DNA from 4 places in the Faecalibacterium sp. Marseille-Q4896 genome. Region 4 is predicted to be linked to each of the others. Evidence: predicted binding sites of a transcription regulator. Region 4 holds the regulator's gene; each other region holds the start of a gene.

Region 1 (5,258 bases), on a different contig from region 4:
TGGTGGGAACATCGTGGCCGTAAGTTGGCTCGGTTTCCTGCCGGGGTGCCGTCTGCGCAAGGGCGGGGCCGAGGTCGGAACGATAGTCTGCCTGCGCCTGCGCAGCAGCCGTTTCCTCTTTTTCGGCGTTTTTATCGATGCTTTTTAAGATGAACAGCAGCACGCCCAGCGGTGCCGACATGGCAAACACAATAAAGATGGCAATGGTGGGAATGTGGGCAAAATAATGTTTTTTGGGCTGCATGAGCAAAAACCTCTCAATTTATCCTGACTGTCCGGCAAAAGAACAGAAAAAGACCGCGTTCCACTCTATTATAGCGGAGCACGGCCTTTTTGTTAAGGGGGAAATATTGATGTGCGTGGAAGCGGCAGGGGAGTAAGTCTGCTGCCTACCGGAAAAAGTTACTTCATCAGACTGCAGACGGCCTCGGCGTAGGCGGCGGGATCATCCACCGGCAGGCCTTCGATCAGCTGAGCCTGTGCGTACAGCAGAGCACTGTACTTCTTGAGCTTGTCGGTGTCACCGGCCTCCTGTGCGGCCTTGAGCACGGCAAACACGGGGTGGTTGACATTCAGTTCCAGAACCTTATCGCTCTTTACGCCTTCGCTGCCGGGCTGCTTGGACAGCACTTTTTCCATCTCAATGGACAGCGGGCCGTCAGCACTCAGGCACACAGGGTGATCCTTCAGGCGGGTAGAGACCTTGACCTCTTTCACCTTGCCGTCCAGTGCGTCCTTCATGGCATCGAACAGGTTCTTGTTCTCAGCGGTAGCGTCCTCGGCGGCCTTCTTCTCTTCCTCGGTCTCAAGGCCCAGATCACCGCTGTTGACATTCTTGAACTCCACGGTGCCGTCCTTGCCTTCGGCATCCTTGCGGGGATAGGTGCGCAGGATCTGCAGGCAGAACTCATCCACATCCTCGGTCAGCAGCAGGACGTCATAGCCCTTATCCATGACCAGTTCAGCGGCGGGCAGCTTTGCCAGACGGTCGGTAGAATCACCGGCAGCGAAGTAGATATACTTCTGCTCAGCGGGCATCTTGTCTACATACTCCTGCAGAGTGACCATCTTCTGCTCCTTGGCAGACCAGAACAGCAGCAGGTCGCGCAGCAGCTCGGCGTGCATGCCGTAGTCGGAGTAAGCACCGAACTTGATCTGACGGCCGAACTCTTTCCAGAATTCCTCGTACTTCTCGCGGTCATTGGCCAGCATGGCGTGCAGCTCGTTCTTGATCTTTTTTTCCAGAGCGTTGTGGATCAGCTTGAGCTGGTTGTCCTTCTGCAGCATCTCGCGGCTGATGTTCAGGCTCAGATCCTGACTGTCCACAATGCCCTTGACGAAGCTGAAGTAATCGGGCAGCAGGTCGGCGCACTTCTCCATGATGAGCACGCCGGATGCGTACAGGGCCAGACCCTTTTCATAATCCTTGGTGTAGAAGTCGTAGGGACGGTGGCTGGGCACGAACAGCAGGGCATTATAATTTGCAGTGCCCTCGGTGCGGCTGACGATGACGCGGGCGGGGTCGGTATAATCACCAAACTTTTCCTTATAGAAATTCGCGTACTCCTCGTCGGTCACTTCGCTCTTCTGCTTTTTCCAGATGGGCACCATGCTGTTCAGAGTTTCCAGCTCGGTGTAAGTCTCCCATTCGGGCTTATAATCCTCCGGCTTGGGATCGGGTTCCGGCTTCTGGCGCTCGTGCTGGCGCTCCATCTGGATGGGATAGCGCACATAGTCGCTGTACTTCTTCACGATGGCCACGATGCCGTACTCATCGAGGAAGTTGTCGTAGTGGTCCGTCTCAGTATCCGGCTTGATGTGCAGGATGATCTGGGTGCCTGCGGTGTCCTTCTGGGCGGGGGTCATTTCGTAGCCGTCCACACCGGAGGACTCCCACTGCCATGCTTCATCCGAGCCATAAGCCTTGGAAATGACGGTGACTTTATCGGCTACCATGAAGGAAGAGTAGAAGCCGACACCAAACTGACCGATGATATCGATGTTCTCGTCCTTGTTGTCCTTCTTGAAATCCAGAGAACCGGAGTGAGCAATGGTGCCCAGATTCTGCTCAAGTTCCTCTTTGGTCATGCCGATGCCGTTATCCTCAATGGTCAGGATGCGGTTCTCCTTATCGCGGGTGATGAGGATGCGGAAATCGCCCTTGTTCATGCCCACAGAAGGATCGGTCAGGCTCTTATAATAGAGCTTATCGATGGCATCCGATGCGTTGGAGATCAGCTCGCGCAGGAAAATTTCCTTATTGGTGTAGATGGAGTTGATCATCATATCCATCAGCTTTTTGCTTTCAGCCTGAAATTCTTTCTTAGCCATAATGCAAAACCTCTTTTTATCTGTATTCGGCACCAAGCACTCGGAATAGGATATTGCTTTTGAATACTTAGCACTCGTAACTTTCGAGTGCTAATATACACCGACGAAAAGCAAAAATCAAGGGCTTTCATAAAAAGTTTAAAAAATGGTTCGTTTTGTGCTATAATGAACCGCAAAGGATGCTGTAAAAGGAGGAAATATCATGCAGCTGAAACAGCTGGAACTGGCCGGCGGTGGGACACTGACCGTTTATCTGCGTGATTGCTGTGAGCGGATGCCGAATGTGCTTGACCGGCCATTGGTGCTGGTGGTGCCCGGCGGCGGCTATACCCATGTGAGTGCCCGCGAGGGCGACCCGGTGGCGCTGCAGTTTGCGGCGGCGGGGTACCACACCGCTGTGCTGGACTACGCCATCTGCGAAAAGGCAAAGGACTACATGCCGCTGCGCCAGCTGGCCGAGGCTATCGGTCTTGTGCGACAGCACGCGGCCCAGTGGCATATCCTGCCGGAAAAAATTGCCGTGTGCGGCTTTTCAGCGGGCGGCCACCTGGCCCTTTCCGGTGCTGTGCTGGACATTCCCGGCGAAGCGGCCCAGCCCCGGCCCAATGCGGTCATTCTGGGCTATCCGGTGGTCACGGCAGGGCAGTATGCCCACCGCGGCAGCTTTGTGCAGCTGGCGGGCAGCGCCGACCCGGCGGCACAGCAGGTGTTCGGGCTGGAGGATAAGATCACGCCGCAGACGCCGCCGGTGTTCGTATGGACCACCATGGAGGATGCCACCGTTCCGGTGGAGAACACCCTGATGCTGGTGAACGCTCTGCACCGGGCGGGTGTGCCATGCGAGGCACATCTGTTTGAAAAGGGGGTGCACGGTACCAGCATCAGCACGGCAGAGGTGGACCAGCCCAGCCGCCACCGGCATCACTGGGTGGAACTGGCAGTGGAATGGCTGGAAGACACTTTTGCCTTTTCCGTCTGTTAAGTCTGGATATATTTGAACGAACCTACAAAAAATTCACAATTAAACTGTTGACTTGCATAAGCCTTTGACGTATACTGGTCAGCAGGGACAAACTAAAGGAAGAAGGAAATACCTATGGTTATGGACCCGACCCTGCCGCGCATCTCTGTGCGCGACCTGATGATGCAGGCTTTTCTCACCGGATGGGAGCTTTCGGACAAGACGGTCTCGCAGGACGAATACCTGCAAAGCTCCATTCAGGTGATCGAAATGCTGCAGGTGGAACCGGAAAACCTTTATGCCGAAGAAGGCCTTGGCCTGCCGGACGGCGAAGAAGTGGATCATCTGGACGACTGGCTGCGTGCCGACGGCCAGTGGCTGTACTACGGTGTAGAGGAAGAAAATTTCTTCCTGATCCAGTGGTACCCGGACGAAGCTGCCGCAAAGGCAAAACTGGCCCAGCTGGAAGAACTGGGCGACGGCAAGCAGTATCTGGTAGATTTTTCCCTCAAGCGGGAGAACCCTTCCAGTGCAGAGAACTTCGGCAATTCCAATCCGGTCCAGCTCCGCTCCTGAAAACATCACCTTAAAGCGAAAGGAAATTTTGCAGCATGCAGCTTTCTGAGATCGAGCGCGAACAGCTTTATGCCATCGTTGAAAAATACGATCATCACCCGGATGTGCAGCGGATGCGGGAGTACATCCAGCACGGCTCTGTCACCACCTACCAGCATTGCAAGAATGTGGCGCTGGTGAGCTTCTGGCTCAACCGCCGTCTGCATCTGCACGCTGACGAGACCTCGCTGGCAGTGGGTGCCCTGCTGCATGATTTTTATCTGTATGACTGGCACACCACCGGTACCTTTCACGGCCTGCGCCGCCTGTTTGAGATGCACGGCTTCTCCCATCCGGGTTATGCCTGCGTCAATGCAAAGCGGGTGTTCAGCATTACCAGAAAGGAACAGAGCATCATTGCAAGCCACATGTGGCCGCTGACCTTCCGTCATGTGCCCACCTGCCGCGAAGCAGTCATCGTCTGTCTGGCCGATAAGTACTGCGCCGTGGTGGAAAGCATGTTCCAGCGTTCCCGCGCCGGTGCCGTGGTGGACGGCAGCGTGGACATCGACGGCGAAGAGTGGTAAGCCTGTTTTTACCTTTATCATTTTATCAATGGACAAAAAAGAACTCCGCAGCCTCAGGGCGCGGAGTTCTTTTGCATCTTACAGCTTTTTATAGCCTTCCGGTTCATTGGCGGCAGCGCGGTATTCCATTAAGAATGTGTCCAGCCAGCGGCCGTGACAGTCGCGGGCAATGCGTTCCCGGCGGCCCACTAAGCGAAAGCCGCATTTTGTGTGCAGGGCGCGGCTGGCAGCGTTGTCCTGCAGCACGGTGGACTGCAGTGTCCAGTAGCCGGCCTTTTCTGCCTGATGGCACAGCTCGGTCAGCAGGTGATAGCCAAGGCCATGGCCCCGGAACTGCTCACCCACGTAAATACTCACCTCGGCAACGCCGCGGTAGCACCAGCGCGGGTCCACCCGGCGCAACGCCGTCCACCCGGCGATCACGCCGTCGGCCAGCAGTACCAGTCGGCATTCTTTTGCGTGGGAAGCATCCCACGCAGAATACGGCGGACAGGTGGTCTGAAAAGTGGCATGTTCTGTAGCAATGCCCTCCAAATAAATTCTGGAAACAGCGCTCCAGTCTTCCGGCTCCATGGGCCGGATCTCGATTTTGCTCATATTTCGATCCCGGCGGAAAGTGCATAGCTTTCCGCGCCCTCAACTCTCAAAAATATCCGGCTCCAGTATAGCAGAATTTGCGGTGCGGTACAAGCGCCGTACTGCACAGAAATTTCTTTGACAAGCGGAAGGTTTGTGATACAATAAATCATAACAAAGAAAAGCACGGCAGGATACGCCGCTGCAGAATGGAGGATGTCCCAAAATGAAGTGGATCAGAACGATGG
Region 2 (5,258 bases), on a different contig from region 4:
CATCCTTGTAATTGTAAAGGCAGCCCTGCTGCGGTGCCGGACGGCCTTTTTCCGTATTTCAGAGCAGCAGCTCAAACGACCCGATCATCAGCGGCATTCTTCAATGTGGAAGATCGCTACTTTCCCGAAGAACGGATTGCAAGTGTGTGCAGCTTCCGGCTCAAATCGGCCAGACACCATGCGATTGCCATACCGCCGGCAATTCCAAGAGCGGCCAGAAAGGTCTGCTTTCCGAAATGCTCTGCAGCAGACAAATCATTGGAGACAACTGCGTTCATGCAGTAGTAGAGGGTGCTTCCGGGAATGAGGGGAATGGCAGCGGTGATGAAGAAAGGCGTAGAGGGTGCATTGCAGCATCGGGCAAGAATTTCGGCATACAGAGCGGCACAGAAACCGGCCAACAGATTGGCAAGAAAGACGCTGTGCAGGGTGTTGGCGGCAAGAAGATAAGCCAGCCATGCCAGTAGCCCGCCTACACCGGCGGCGGGTAAGTAGCGCCGGTTCAGATTGAAGATCAGTCCGAAACCGACCGAACCAAGGGCAGCACTGAGCAACTGCGAAAAAACCTGTATCATGCGGAAATTCCTCCCATCAACCAGATGGCGGCCATTATGCCGAGTGCAAGGGTGGCGGCCATCAGAATGGCTTCCACCAGCCGAAGAGAGCCGGAAATAATGTCCCCAAGTAAGATGTCCCGGATGGAATTTGTCAGCATGATGCCGGGAATCAGCAGCATGATGATACCAATCAGAACTTTATCGGCATGAAACTGCATCCCAAAGCGGCAGAGCAGCAGAGTGGAGACACCGCTGAGAAATGATGCTATAAACTGAAATTCTACGCCATTCATACAAAAAGGCGAGAGATAGCGCTCCATCCAGCAAATCAGAACGGCAATGCCGCCGGCCAGCAGGCCGTCCCAGAGATTTCCACCAAAGAAGATGGCAAAACTGGAAGCAGCCAACACACTGCCGGCAAGATGCAGTCTTGGGTCCGGATGCTGTGCCAGAATGGCATTCAGCTGGCGCTGAAACTCTTCTATGGAAGGAGGCGCTGTGCAGATACGGCGGCTGAGCGCATTGAGCTTTTCCAATGTCAGCAGGTCATTGCTGGCAGCGTGACGCAGGCGGCGGGTCTCGGTCTGCGGCGGCAGCGAGGGCATGGTAAGCGTGACCACGATGCTGGATGTGATCACGAATACATTCACATCTTCTGCCCCATAGGCGATTGCGATCCGGTTCAAAGTGTCCTCAACGCGGAATACTTCTGCGCCGCTGTTTTGTAAAGCTTCGCCCATTCGGACCAGAATGTGGAGAAAATGACTGACCTCGGTCTCTTCCACAATATCACGCTCTTTTCATCTCGGTTTCTACATTATTATAGCGGGTGGACCGGCAGAACGCAAGACGCTGCAAGGACAGAGAGACTTTTTGATAACCGCATTGTTTACGCGGGCAATGGATCGCCTGGTTCTGAAGAAACGGCTTGCATCCGTTCTGTCACAGCGAAAGACTACGATTGGAGAAGAAAAAATTGAATCCAGTGCAAACGATTTTGCCGAGAATTGCATGAAATATTATAAAAGTATTATTCTTTTATGAATTTTAGCACTCTACTATTGACACTGCTAATAAACGGTGCTATAACAGTGGCGTGCTCAGGAGAAAGGGGCATGAGGGAACCGCAAGGCTCCCGGGAAGACTCCGCTCCTGATGCACGATCTTGATTTTATGCCCGACCCGAACGCCGGGATTGGAGGGTTGTTTTATGTTTATGCCTGCTGTTTTCCATGAAAATCTGTTCGATGATTTCTTTGATCCGTTCTGGAACGACGGTGCGCTGGAGCGTGCAATGAATCGTGAAGAGCGTGAAACCTTCGGCAAGCGCGGCGCAAACATGATGAAAACCGATGTGAAGCAGACCGCCGATGGCAACTATGATGTGGCTGTTGACCTGCCCGGCTGCAAGAAGGAAGACGTTCAGATGGAGCTGAGTGACGGCTACCTGACTATTCAGGCCGTCCGCAACCACTCCAATGACGAGAAGGACAACGATGGCCGTTATCTGCGCCGTGAGACCTTCTCCGGTACCTGTGCCCGCAGCTTCTATGTGGGTGATGCCGTGAAGAAGGAGGACATCCACGCAAAGTTCGAGGATGGCATCCTGCACATCGTGCTGCCCGCACCGCAGCAGCAGAAGGCTCTGCCTGCGAATCCCAATCTCATTGAAATCGAATAATGTTTGTGCATCGGTGTGAGGAACACCGGCGCATAGAACCAACCCCCGGAGAACCGTAAAAAGCTCTTCGGGGGTTTTTGTATTCTGACATCTTTTCGGAAGTGAAAAAGCGTGGTACCCACAACACCGACACGCAAGAGGACGCAGCAGTCAATCTTTTTGAAACCGCCGTCAAACACGCATAAAAGCGAAAAGAACCCGCTTTCAACATCAAATTGAAGTGAAAGCGGGTTCTTTATTGAAGTGACACCAAATTGTCACAAAATCACAGTTTTAGAAGGCCTGTGCATCATATTTATAGCGATATTTCGCCGTAAATTCGCTTTTGCTTGATGGGATGAATTATTTCCGACTTGTCAGCCGGTTGAGCAGCATCACAGCCAGGACAATGACACCAATGACGAGAAGAATGCCGACCATGCCGATGAGCATCATGGGCAGGGTGGTCATCCACGAAGAAAGATGAAGCATAAGTGTACCTCCGTTAAGCCATCAGGGTCAGAATCAGGCCGCCTGCAATGACGGATGCGATCTGCCCCGAAACGTTGACGCTGATGGAGTACATCAGCAGGAAATTCTGGTTATCTTCTTCCAATCCCATCTTGTTGACCACACGGCCGCTCATGGGGAAGGCGGAGATGCCGGCTGCACCGATCATCGGGTTCAGTTTTTTGCCTTCGGGCAGGAACAGGTTCAGCAGCTTTGCAAACAGCACGCCGCCTGCGGTATCAAAAACGAAGGCTACCAGACCCAGTGCAAGGATGAGCAGGGTATCGGGCCGGACAAACTTGTCAGCGGTCATCTGTCCGGCCACGGTCAGGCCCAGCACGATGGTGATGAGGTTTGCCAGCACATTCTGCGCGGTTTCGCTGAGGGCGTTCAGTACGCCGCACTCCCGCAGCAGGTTGCCGAACATCAGAAAACCAACTAGAGCTACGCTGGCAGGAGCTACCATACCGGCAATGATGGTTACCACAATGGGGAACAGAATCTTCGTCAGCTGGCTGACATTGCCCTTTTCATAGGGCATCCGGATGCGGCGGTCCTTCTGGGTGGTCAGCAGTTTAATGACCGGCGGCTGCACGATGGGCACCAGAGCCATGTAACTGTACGCTGCCACCATGATGGCACCAAGGTACTGGGAGTTGAGGGCGTTAGCTACAAAAATGGCGGTGGGACCGTCCGCTGCACCAATGACAGCGATGGAAGCAGCATCCTTCAAATCAAAGAAGAAGCCTGCCAGAAACAGGGTGAAGAAAATACCAAACTGCGCTGCGGCACCAAAGAGCATGAGCCACGGTTTTTCCAGCAGGGGGCCAAAGTCGATCATAGCACCAATGCCGATGAAAAGCAGCAGGGGAAACAGCTCGTTGGACATGCCTGCTTCAAACAGGGCAGAAATGGGGCCTACGGTATCGCCCTGCGTGATGGCACCGGACAGCGGCAGATTGACCAGAATGGCACCAAAGCCCATGGGTAAAAGCAGGCTCGGCTCCATTTTTTTGGCGATGGCAAGGTAGATGAGCAATGCACCAATGCCCCACATCACCACCATCTGCCAAGTCAGGTTTCCAAAATTGGAAAACAGACTTGCGAATGTGTTCAGAAAGTTCATAGTTTTCTTGCCTCCTATTGTGCTCCGGTACGGTGACAAGAAAAAGAGACTCCTGCCACAGCACCTTGTCTGTGACAAAAGTCTCAAGCGAACACATGACATCGGGCATTTCTGCCGTGATGACGCTGCCATGCAGCAGTCTCCCGAAGAATAAGCCGGAACACTGCCCTTTACTCCCTTTTATCAGATGTATTAAAACAGAATATGGGAAAACTGTCAAGAAAAATACAGAAATCTTTTCTGTATCTTATGAGGGTCCTTCCGCTGTGGTTCACGCAAGCTGATTACAGCAAAGCATTTCTGAAAGCCCATCGAGAGAAAATCACTCTGCACAAGGCGGCCCCGGAGAGCTGCGATAAGCCCTCCGGGGCCATTTTTGTTTTCTGATATCTTTCCGACAGTGGGAAAGCGTGGTAGAATAGGAGCAAAGCTGATATATGATCAACAGGAGGAGGAAAATCAAGATGGAAACGGTCTATATCGCAGGCGGATGCCTTTGGGGCGTACAGCATTTTTTTGACACAGTGCCTGGTGTACAGATGACTGAAGCCGGCAGAGCCAACGGAACAACGAGTTCTCTGGATGGCCCATACGATGGATATGCAGAATGCGTAAAAGTGGTCTATGATGAGAAAAACACAAGCATTTCAGAACTGATGGCACACCTGTTTGAGATCATCGACCCCTACAGCCTGAATAAACAGGGCGTGGACGTTGGAAAAAAGTACCGGACAGGGCTGTACAGTACAGATCCCAGACATCTGGAAGAAGCAAGAGCTTTTATAAACGGCCGGGAGGACCGGGACAAGATCATGCTGGAAGTGCTGCCGTTGACAAATTATGTCCGGAGCGCTGAGGAGCATCAGCACCATCTGGAACGGCACCCTGAAGACTGCAGTTACTGCCATATCCCGGATGCTGTCCTGAACAGATACAGAAATCAGTAAATATGCGATCCTACCATTGCAGTAACACCAATGGAAAGTATCAGGAGCAGGAGAGTGCTCCGCTGGTGCGGGAATTTCTGGCGGATACCGGCATGACAGCGGCGCGGATCGAACGGGTGGCCTATCTGGTGGGGCACCACTGATGGTTCTGGATGTGGCGCTTGGCTGAGAGAGCGAAGCGGCTTCTCAATGGTAAAATAACGGAAAACACCCCTGTGAGCTTTTTTAAACTCACAGGGGTGTTTTTAGGCGTTGGGGTCGGTCAGCACAAAGGTCAGCTCGGCGGTGGCGGCGCACTTGCCGTCCACCCACGCCGAGGCTTTGCCCACGCCCACCGGGCCGTGCTGCTCTACCAGTTCACAGTGCAGGGTGAGCACATCGCCGGGGGTGACCTGCTTGCGGAAGCGGGCATTCTTGATGCCGCCGAAGAGGGCCAGTTTGCCCTTGTTCTCCGGCAG
Region 3 (5,258 bases), on a different contig from region 4:
TGGGCTGTCCGCTGTTGGTCAAGTCCATGTCCTGCAAGCTGACGGATTTGAACATGAAGTTGACGTGATCCACACGGAAATCCCGGCCATCTAGCTTGACGATGATGCCGATCGGCAGATAATCTTCCTCTCGCAGATATTTTGTCTGATGGTGGGTACCATCTCCGCCCTGTCCGGCTAGATAGATGCTGTTGCCCTCGGCCCACAGCTTCTGCGATTTTGCTACCCACTCTCTGCGCAAAAAGCCGGTCACTTTGACTTTTCCCAGCGCATTTTCCTGTGACAGCAAATTAGAGCGAAAAACTTCCTTTACAGTGATTGCATCTTTGTCATAGAACAGAAAATATCCGCCCAGTTCAAAGCCAATCAGGGTATTGGGGTACTGCTCTTTCAGAGCATTGTATTCGGCAGCGGCATCACCATCCAGCATTGGGAGCTGTCGTTCCGCTTCCTGCACGGCGGCACGATGCTCTTTTTCCTTATCGGTCAGGTAGCGGTCAGACTGAATCATCAGGTCAATATATTTTTCGACCTGCGCCCAGCTTAACGTAACCTTTTGATGATCCGGGTAGTGGTCAAATTCAAGTCCTTTCCCATCATGATTTACAAAACCGCTGCTGCCGTCCAGAAAATCCTGCGAATGTCCGCCGATGCCGTACTCTTTTGCCAGTGCTTTGGCACGGAGTTTGCGGTCAGGCTGTGTCTGGTACAGTTCGATGATCCGCTGCTTGCCATCCTGAAAACCGGAACCATGCTTGCGCAGTTCATTCTCAATCTCGGCCTGCGACAAAACAAAAGCGGAGGGCGATTTTTCGCTCTCCGCTCGGTCGATATGTTCGATTTGCTGGGTTTCGGTAGGAATGGCGGCATCCAGAAAACTTAGCTGTAGATCAGCTCCGTCTGAATCACTTCCTCGACCTGCTCCCGCAGGATGTTCATGTGCTGAACCCACGCCATCTGGTTCTTCTCCTTGTCCGGAGCCGGGTTCTTCGCCAGCAAATCGGCCATCAGTTGCTTCTTCATCGCTGCTGCGGTCTGCTCCAGTTCGGTCAGGGTCGGGTACAGGCTCCCGTTCAGGAGCATCGTGTTGTACAGCACCGGGCGCTGTTGCCTCAGAAAGCTCAGGCGCATCCTGCCGTACTTGCCCAGCGGGGTCTTCGGCTGATGCAGGGTCAGGTTCGGGAGAAGATAATCCCCGGTCTGCGTGTAACTCAGATTGCTGCTCATATTCATGCTGGCTCCTTTCATTGTTTCGGCGGCGAATGGTGGTTTTTACGGTGCGCTCGATGTTCCGCAACACCTCTCGGCTCATGTCGCTGACGGCTGCGCCGAGGGCGTAGACACTATCCGGGGTAGAGAAATTGTAGATTGCCTGAAAATCGTCCTTGTCGAACCACCCGGCAGGCTCAAAGCCGCAGCGTTCCAGCAGCGTGTAGGTGACACTCATTGCTGCTGCGCTTTTGAACTGCATCTCCACCCCGGCTTCATCATAATCCATCAGGAGCGAGCCGTCAACGATGGCACGGATGTCGCCGCCGTTGTTGTCCCAGTAATCCGCCACCAATTTTCCGGCAACATCGGCAAGCTGCTGGCTAACACGCTCTCCGCTGATGCCGTAGATAGCGGCGAGCATTTCCGAAACAGGCTGTTTCAGATCATCGTTGTACTGCCACACCTCCGGGTCACGGGAATTACGGCGCACACCGGTGTCCGACACATCGAAAACGTAGTGCAGGCGCGGGAATCCGCTGGATTCGTCCAGCAGAGCGATACCCTTAGAGCCACGTCTGACATAGCGGTTCATCCGGTTGTTCCAGATGTCAAAGTCGGCGCAGGCGGTGGCATCCGGGCGCTGGGCGTAGATCATCAGCTGGTCTGCAAAACTGTACTTGTACAGCCGGGATGCAGTGGTCAGGTAGTCCGACCAGTTTTCCCAATATCGGGTCAGTTCCTTTGCCGTTTGCTGGGCGAGGTTAAGGTATTCTTGCGTTTTGTTTGGCATTTTGGCCTCCTTTCAGCTCTGTGGTAAACAAAAAAGCGAGCGGCCTTTTCAGGTCACTCGCTTATGGAATCTATGGTAGTTTATGGCGCACTTCGGCCTTCCGGTCTTGCTGCCTGCGGGCTGATACGCCGTCTGCATAAGAGCGACACCTTTGTGCTGGCTGTAGACCTGCCCAGCGGCATCAACACGGATACCGGGGAGGTTGCCGAGGGTGCTGCCCATGCAGATTTGACCGTAACCTTCGACAGTTATAAGCCTTTGCATATGGCAGAAGCTTCTGCGCCGCTGTGCGGAAAAATCATCTGTGCTGACATTGGCATCCGGGATGAATGGCACCCGGAGTTTTGACGAAGGCTTGCCGCTGCGGAAAAATACCAGGAAACAAAAAATGCCCCCGGAGGGCTTGTTGCGGCTCTCCGGGGGCATCTTATGTGCGTTGTGCCTTGGCGCACACGACCGGCGTTTTACTCGATTGCAATCAGATTCGGGTTCTCAGGCAAAGCCTTCGTCTGCTGAGGAGCAGGCAGCTCGACGTGCAGGACGCCATCCTCGAACTTTGCGTGGATGTCTTCCTTCTTCACATCGCCCACGTAGAAACTGCGTGCGCAGGTGCCGGAGAAGGATTCGTGCCGCAGATAGCGGCCCTTCTTATCCTTTTCGTCATTACTGTGGCTGCGCACTGCCTGAATGGTCAGGTAGCCGTCGTTCAGATCCATCTGAACGTCTTCCTTCTTGCAGCCCGGCAGGTCAACAGCTACTTCGTAACCGTTGTCCGTCTGTTTGACATCGGTCTTCATCATGTTTGCACCGCGCTTACCAAAGGTATCACGAGCCTCACGGTTCATCATACGTTCCAGTGCAGCGTCATTCCAGAACGGATCGAAGAAATCATCGAACAGGTTTTCATGGAAAACAGTCGGCATAAGCATAAATCATTCCTCCAATCCCGGCGTTCGGGTCGGGGCAAAAAATCTGAAGCGTCCACTCGGAAGAGCTTTCCGGGGAGCCTTGCGGCTCTCCTTTTGCCCTTCCTCCTGAGCACGCCACTGTTATAGCATTGTTTTTTAGCACTGTCAATATAAGAGCGCTAATATTCACGAAAAAATAATACTTTTGCAACAATATCTTGTATCTGTCTTTCCCCCATTACCACAATGAGACAAAAATCAACACCGGGAGATGAAATCGCACACCGTTTTCTTTCCGGCTTATCCCATTTTGGCGCAAAAAAGCTAGGATTCAGTTGTTTTCCTGCTGCTTTGTATGATTTTTGCCATCGTTTTGCAGCCGCTTTTCCAGTGCGGACTGCTTGGCAAGAATGGCGTTTACTTTATCGTACAGGTCCTCGATCATGATCTCGGTCTTCAAGTTGACTTTATAGTCATTTTCCGCTCTGCGGCGGTCTTTTTCCTCCTGACGGTTCTGGCTCATCATGATCAGCGGTGCCTGAATCGCCGCCACACAGGACAGTACCAAATTCAGCAGAATAAACGGATACGGGTCAAATGCCTTGGCAGCCAGCACCGTGTTGACCACCATCCAAAGGATCAGAACACCGGTAAAGGAAAAGATAAACGCCCAGCTTCCGGCAAATTTTGCAATGGAATCCGCTGCACGCTGCCCCAGCGTATACTTTTCTTTTTCGCTTTCAGGACTGACGGAGATCTTACTGTCTGCCAGCAGATTCAGCACTTCCTCATCGGTCATGTCGTGCCGGATGTCCTTGAGCACTTCTTTTAATAGTTTTCTGTTTTCCTTCATAACGGTCACTCCTCTCTCATGGATGTTCTTGGGTGGTAAACGGGAAGTTGTCCTTATGCCAAGTTTACTTGTCAATCACAAAATAAGCAATCACCATTACCAAAGAAATGGTCAATCCTATATAAAACTCGGGGAATGCTAATCGAATGCTATTCTGTAAACTGACTTCACCGGTGACAGTCAATGTATGCCAGGTGAGGAATTTATATATTTCGGAGACCACAATCCCAATCACGCCTAATGCGCCTAAACTTTTACTAACAACTCGTTTCTTGACGGGAAACCATACTCCTAAAACAAACAAAATGACAGACACTATTCCAATAGGATTGAGTAGATTTATCAAGCCGGTAATTTCCTGTACACCTTTTAATCCGCCATATTGGTTAAATAACATTGGTAATAAACTAATCAGAAACGCTATTGATAGAATTATTTTCTTTTTCATCCATTCACACTCCTTCGCCAAATTCCGAGTTGTCGAGTTCAGTACATAACGAATCGCTGAAATCCAATTCAGACATCGTGTTGCACAAGTTGATTACATCTGCTTTTTTGAAACCAATTTGTTTGAACATTGAATTTGGCATAAGTCGAAACAACATATTCTGAAATTTCGATAGCTTTTTAGGCATCTTATATTGTGCTGCAATTAGCTCCGCTCAAACCCAAGATAGCGGGTGCCCTGAAAACTCAGCTTTCCAATGTCGCCCTCCACAAGCATTCCGTAGTCCGAACCACTTACGGTAAGCTCCATGCGGTCGCCGCTCTCTACCTGAAAGGTCACATAATAGGTCGTGAACGTATGCGCCATCGTATTGTCTGTATGGTGGCGAGAAACTTCCGTTCGCTTTGCCACAACCGTTGCCGGAACAGTCAGCCGCGGCGAATGGTTGTTTTTATTCCATGTGCTGATATTTCCGATGATGGTGTATAGGATCATGCCCATAACCACAAGGAACAGGATGGGAAACAGAATGCTGAACAGCATATCAATTCCAGCGTAAAACATCTTATTCCTCCCAAATTTCTTCCAGCAGGTCCTTTACATCGTCCAGAAAAGATTCTTCTCCGAGGGTGTTCACCTTGAAGAACACCGCTTGACTGCCTCATGCGGTGATGGCAGACAGCCGGATCGGACTGTCCGCATTCTGGAACATGGTCAGTGTCAGACTCAGGCGGTTGCCGCCCATCATGCTGTACCGTTCAAATACACGGACACTGCACCGGGCATCGCCCTCTTTGAAATCACTGCCTGCCTCTAAATCTTCCGACCAACTGCTGTCCGGGATTTCATTTTCCAGCTTCCGAAGCAGCTTGTCAAAGTTTTTGTTTAGGATGGTCTTTTCAAAGATTGCCATAATGGTTCCTCCGTTCTGACAATTAAAATTCAGTCCCTTATTTTTGATACGAGCAGAGCCACAGGAAAATTGCGGAGAAATCGCTTGAAGAGAGGAATTTTGTCTAATTTGATTATAGCATATCTTTTGGAAGA
Region 4 (5,258 bases):
TTCGGGGTCGTAGCCAGCGTGCAGAATGGCACTGTTGGCCTTGGTGGTGCAGTCTGCTACGTCATTTTCAGCCTCGAAAATGGCGGTCTGCAGCGGGTAATGGGACAGCTCATAGGCGGCTGCCGCACCAATGACACCGCAGCCGATAATTGCTACATCCAGCATAAAAACCTCCTGATCGCTCCGTTTGCCGAATAAAAGAAAAAGAGCAGGACAAACAAAAGGGCCTTTCGACTCTCCCCTTGCTTGTTCTGCTCGATCCTCTGAACAAACTTTTATTGTCTTTATGATAATGCGATCTGCACAAGATGTCAAGCTTTTGTTGAAAATTTAAAGCTCATTTTTACCTGTGCGGCTTTTTCCTGCTCTTTGCGGGCGCGGAGGCTTTTGGCAGAGCACGGCCTGCTGCAGCATGGCCTGCAGCGCTGCGCCCGGCCACAAGGCCGGAGCCGAACGCCCAGTGCAGGTTAAAACCGCCGCAGCTGCCTGCGCAGTCCAGCGTTTCGCCCACAAAGTAAAGGCCCGGACAGCCCTTGAACTGGAAGTGCTGATCCACCTCCCGCAGGGCCAGCCCGCCGCCGGTGGTCTGGGCCTGCTTCCAGCTGCAGGGGGTCAGCCCCTCAAAGCGCCAGTGCTTGGCGGTGTGGGCCAGCTTCTGCCACTGTGCGGCGGTGAGCACGGCAGGCGTGTCGCTGTCCTGCAGCCCGGCGGCAAACCACACAGTACGGCCCAGCTTCTGGTTCAGCAGGCCCAGCCAGAAGTCAGCGGCGCTGCCCCCTGCCGTCTGGGCGGCGTGGGCCGCAAACAGGCTGGCAAGTGCGGTTTCGTCCACTGCCGGGAAGAGGTCCAGCTCCACAGCAGGAGCCTTGGGGCCGCGGCCCGGGGCCAGCAGGCCGGACAGCTGCATGATGCAGATGCCGGAAAGGCCGTAATCGGTGAACTGTACCTCGCCGTTCTCGCAGGCAAGCACATGGGCACCGTCCAGCAGGGATGCTGCTGCCTTGGCACGGATGCCAGCCAGCGCTTTGCGGGGCTTTGCGCACTGCAGGGCGGTCAGGCAGGGGTACAGCGGCTCCACCCTGCCGCCGCACTGGGCGGCGAACCGGGTGCCAAAGCCGTCGGTGCCGAACTGCGGCCCTGCCTCACCGCCCATGGCGCAGATGACGGCATCGGCGCGCAGCGTTTCGGCAGAGCCGCCTGCCGTCTCGAACTGCACGGCGTAGCCGCTGCGGCTCTGGTTCAGGGTGCGCACGGTGCAGCCGGTGCGCAGCTGCACATGGTGCTGCGCAAGGTGATGCTCCAGCAGGGCCAGCACGTCCGCCGCCTGATTGGAGTACGGATACACCCGGCCCGCCTCGTCGGTGCGGGTATAAAGCCCCAGCGCATGGAACCAGCGCAGCGGGTCGGCGGTATTTACGGCATCCAGCAGCGGACGAAGTGCTGCCGGGTCGGCAGTGAAATACAGCTCCGGTGCAATGCCGGTGTTATCCAGATTGCAACGGCCATTGCCGGTGGCAAGCAGCTTTTTGCCCGGCTTCGGGTTGCGCTCCAGCACAATGACCTGTGCAGCGGGGGCACTTTGTGCCGCCGCCAGCGCGGCTGCAAGACCGGCGGCACCGCCGCCCAGAATGAGGATGTTCGGCATCCGGACACCTGCCTTTCTCAGTAGAATTTTAGGAGCTGTCTTCATAAGCGGGGTGCTGTGCTTATGAAAACGGCTTTTTGTATCATTGTAGCAGAACCCTGCCGGAAACGCAACGAAGAGGCAGCTTTCCGTGCAGGTCTTTTTGCGCGGGGGCGGCAGGTATAAATGGCCCGGCCTGACAGATACTAGTGCTGCAGGCATTTTTAAGGAAACGGAGGAGCAAAAACATGAAAGCAACAGGAATCGTGCGCCGCATCGACGAGCTGGGCCGGGTGGTGATCCCCAAGGAGATCCGCCGCACCCAGCGCATCCGCCGCGGCGACCCGCTGGAGATCTTCACCACGGGCGACGGCGAGGTGATCTTTAAAAAGTATTCGCCCATTGGCGAGATGAACGCAGTAGCGGCCCAGTATACCGAGGTGCTCAGCAAAAGCTTTGCGCTGACCACACTGGTGGCCGACCGCGACCGTATCCTTACGGTGAGCGGCTCCGGCCGGCGGGAGCTGGCCGACCGCAGCATCAGCCAGCCGCTGGAAAAGCTGATGGATGGCCGCAGGTTGTACCAGAGCGAGGGCATTGCCGAAAAGTGCATCCTGCCCTGCGAAGGCTCGCCCCGGGTGGTGTTGTGCGCCGCACCCATCATTGCGGCGGGCGATGTGACCGGCGTGGTGGCCCTGCTGACCGAAGACCGCACGGCCACGCCGGATGCTGCCCAGCTCAAGGCCGTGAATGTGGCAGCGGCATTTCTGGCAAGGCAGATGGAAGAGTAAAGAACATGCCGGAGCGCTTTCCTTATAATAAGGAGGGCGCTTTCTTCGTTTATGACAGAATTATGAATCTTTTAAAACATTTTTCCAAGGGGCTTGACAGCACCGGAAAATTGGCTATAATGGTCTTAGCACTCAGGAACAAGGAGTGCTAAACAAACAAAGCGAACGCAAAAAGGAGGCAGGCGCTATGACGATGGATGCACGCAAGCAGCGAGTCTTGCAGGCGATCGTGGCGCTGTATGGTCTCGAAGGCGAGCCCGTTGGCAGCAGCGTGCTGGCAAACTACTTTGACATGGCAGTTTCCAGCGCAACGCTTCGCAATGAGATGGCGGCGCTGACAAAGCTGGGTCTGCTGGAGCAGCCCCACACCAGCGCGGGCCGTGTGCCCAGTGCCAAGGGCTACCGTTACTACCTTGATAATCTGCTGACCGACGATCAGCCGCTGGATCGTGTGAGCCGCGCCCGGGTGGATGCGGTGTTCGCAAGCCTTGACCACGAGCCGGAAAAGCTGGCCGCAGGTGCCGCCAAGGCGCTGGCCGCCATCAGCGGCTGCACCGCCGCCATCAGCACCCCATGTGCCGAGGATCTGTGCATCGCCCACTATGAAGTGGTTCAGGTGGGCCGCAGCGCAGCGGCTGTGCTGGCCGTTACCACGGCCGGTTACGTTCGTACCCGTGTGGCACGGGTACGCACCGGCCTTTCCCGCGAGAATGCGGCAGCACTTGCCGCACTGCTCAACCGCAACCTTACCTTTGTAGCGCCGGTGGATCTTTCCACCCGGCTGCTGGCAGAGCTGTGCAGCCAGATCGACCCGGAGCTGGTGCCCGTTATCAGTGCAGCGGCTGCCATCCTGCAGGATTCCGTCAAGCCCCACGTATTTCTGGGCGGCGAGCAGTATCTGCTGGACTGGCCTCAGCTGGACGGCAAGGTGGGCGACATCCTCACACTGCTGAACGACGAGGAGCAGGCCGCTGGCCTGATCGCACCTCCGGCAGAACGCAGTGAGAGCGTGCTGCTGGGCGAGGATCTGGAACCGCAGATCCCGGGCCTGTGCATCGTGAGCGACCGGTATCTGGTGGGCGGAGGCCTGTGGGGCTCCATTGCATTGATCGGCCCCACCCGGATGCCCTTCCAGAAACTGATGCCGCTGCTGCATTACTTTGCAGATCAGCTGGGCGAGGGCATGAGCGGCAAACGAAAAGACACCCCGCAGGCTGCCGCACCCCGGCGGACTGTGATCTATAAGGAGGATCTGGAATGAGCGAAGAAGCAAAAAAGACGGCTCCGGCTCAGGAAGCTGAGCAGCCCGAAACGGCTCCCGAGGAAAAGGCCCAGCAGGCAGCACCCGAACAGGAACCTGCTGCCGAAGCTGCCGACCCGAAGGATGACAAGAAGAAGGATGGCGGCTGGTTCAACAAGAAGGCCCGTGAGCTGGAAGCCGTAAAGGCAAAGCTGGATGCTGCCGAAGCCAACGCTGCACAGGCCAAAGACCAGCTGCTGCGCATGGCAGCGGAGTACGAGAACTACCGCAAGCGCTCCACCCGCGAAGCCGACCAGAAGTTCAACGATGGCATTTCCTTTGCGGTGAACCAGATCATTCCCATTCTGGATACGCTGGAGATGGCGGCCAACGCCCCCACCACCGACGAGAACTACAAAAAGGGCGTGACCATGACGCTGGACAAGGCCGCCAAGGCGCTGGATGCCCTCCATGTGGAGGAGATCGAGGCGCTGGGCAAGCCCTTTGACCCCAACTTCATGAACGCGGTGCAGCAGATCCCCGCCCCGGACGGACAGGAGAGCGGCACCGTCATCACGGTCTACCAGAAGGGCTACAAGCTGGGCGATAAGATCGTCCGCCATGCGACCGTTGTAGTGGCCGAATAACAAAGCAGAAACCCGAAAGGGTTTTGAATATAACATCCGCTTACAAACATTTGAGCATCACATAAACAATAAGATTTGTTCTTTCGAGAGGAGTTTTCATTATGAGTAAGATCATTGGTATCGACCTTGGTACTACCAACAGCTGCGTGGCTGTCATGGAGGGCGGCGAGCCCGTTGTTATCGCAAACTCTGAGGGTGCACGCACCACCCCGTCTGTGGTCGGCTTCACCAAGACCGGCGACCGTCTGGTGGGTCAGGTCGCAAAGCGTCAGGCCATCACCAACCCCGAGAACACCGTCGCTTCCATCAAGCGCTTCATGGGCACCGACCACAAGGTGACCCTGAACGGCAAGGAGTACACTCCCCAGCAGGTCAGCGCTATGATCCTGCAGAAGCTGAAGGCTGATGCCGAGGCTTATCTGGGCGAGCCTGTTACCGAGGCTGTTATTACCGTTCCTGCATACTTCAACGACAGCCAGCGTCAGGCTACCAAGGACGCAGGTACCATTGCAGGCCTGAACGTCAAGCGTATCATCAACGAGCCTACTGCCGCTTCTCTGGCATACGGCATCGATAAGGAAGAAGACCAGAAGATCATGGTCTACGATCTGGGCGGCGGCACCTTCGATGTGTCCATCATCGAGATGGGCGACGGCGTTACCGAGGTTCTGGCCACCAACGGTGATACCCATCTGGGCGGCGATGACTTCGATGAGCGCATCATCAACTGGATGGCAGATGCCTTCCAGACCGAGAACGGCATCGACCTGCGCAAGGACAAGATGGCTGCGCAGCGTTTGAAGGAAGCTGCCGAGAAGGCAAAGATCGAGCTGTCCAGCGCAATGAGCAGCCAGATCAACCTGCCCTTCATCACTGCCGATGCTACCGGCCCCAAGCACTTGGATATGACCCTGACCCGCGCAAAGTTCAACGAGCTGACCGCTGATCTGGTCGAT

What was found. The regulator HrcA, encoded in region 4, represses chaperone genes, less so after heat shock. The targets are predictions, from matches to a motif close to TGTTAGCACTCNNNNNNNNNGAGTGCTAACA.
Region 1: htpG (molecular chaperone HtpG) is a predicted target of HrcA. The motif match lies at 2,397-2,427, and genes of this name have one in related genera.
Region 2: J3348_RS03500 (Hsp20/alpha crystallin family protein) is a predicted target of HrcA. The motif match lies at 1,603-1,633, and genes of this name have one in related genera.
Region 3: J3348_RS13500 (Hsp20/alpha crystallin family protein) is a predicted target of HrcA. The motif match lies at 3,065-3,095, and genes of this name have one in related genera.

Annotation. Positions count from the first base shown of each region.
Region 1 covers NZ_JAFREG010000007.1:13,851-19,108, reverse strand. Annotated here, with positions in the region: gene J3348_RS10865 (5-bromo-4-chloroindolyl phosphate hydrolysis family protein) at 1-244, opposite strand, end outside; gene htpG (molecular chaperone HtpG) at 403-2,331, opposite strand; gene J3348_RS10855 (alpha/beta hydrolase) at 2,534-3,313, shown strand; gene J3348_RS10850 (hypothetical protein) at 3,428-3,868, shown strand; gene J3348_RS10845 (HD domain-containing protein) at 3,904-4,434, shown strand; gene J3348_RS10840 (GNAT family N-acetyltransferase) at 4,513-5,031, opposite strand; gene J3348_RS10835 (alpha/beta hydrolase) at 5,237-5,258, shown strand, end outside.
Region 2 covers NZ_JAFREG010000001.1:691,657-696,914, reverse strand. Annotated here, with positions in the region: gene J3348_RS03510 (threonine/serine exporter family protein) at 117-575, opposite strand; gene J3348_RS03505 (threonine/serine exporter family protein) at 572-1,342, opposite strand; gene J3348_RS03500 (Hsp20/alpha crystallin family protein) at 1,768-2,238, shown strand; gene J3348_RS03495 (oxaloacetate decarboxylase) at 2,581-2,709, opposite strand; gene J3348_RS03490 (sodium ion-translocating decarboxylase subunit beta) at 2,723-3,853, opposite strand; gene J3348_RS03485 (peptide-methionine (S)-S-oxide reductase) at 4,318-4,800, shown strand; gene J3348_RS03480 (hypothetical protein) at 4,803-4,943, shown strand; gene fabZ (3-hydroxyacyl-ACP dehydratase FabZ) at 5,046-5,258, opposite strand, start outside.
Region 3 covers NZ_JAFREG010000012.1:61,695-66,952, forward strand. Annotated here, with positions in the region: gene J3348_RS13480 (DEAD/DEAH box helicase family protein) at 1-511, opposite strand, end outside; gene J3348_RS13485 (TnpV protein) at 880-1,233, opposite strand; gene J3348_RS13490 (hypothetical protein) at 1,217-2,029, shown strand; gene J3348_RS13495 (NAD(P)H-hydrate epimerase) at 2,066-2,350, shown strand; gene J3348_RS13500 (Hsp20/alpha crystallin family protein) at 2,467-2,931, opposite strand; gene J3348_RS13505 (DUF1003 domain-containing protein) at 3,242-3,763, opposite strand; gene J3348_RS13510 (hypothetical protein) at 3,828-4,211, opposite strand; gene J3348_RS13515 (DUF2500 domain-containing protein) at 4,416-4,775, opposite strand; partial or broken gene J3348_RS13520 (DUF6054 family protein) at 4,777-5,124, opposite strand.
Region 4 covers NZ_JAFREG010000004.1:147,978-153,235, forward strand. Annotated here, with positions in the region: gene J3348_RS08850 (NAD(P)/FAD-dependent oxidoreductase) at 1-165, opposite strand, end outside; gene J3348_RS08855 (aminoacetone oxidase family FAD-binding enzyme) at 344-1,645, opposite strand; gene J3348_RS08860 (stage V sporulation T C-terminal domain-containing protein) at 1,873-2,415, shown strand; gene hrcA (heat-inducible transcriptional repressor HrcA) at 2,603-3,676, shown strand; gene J3348_RS08870 (nucleotide exchange factor GrpE) at 3,673-4,302, shown strand; gene dnaK (molecular chaperone DnaK) at 4,404-5,258, shown strand, end outside.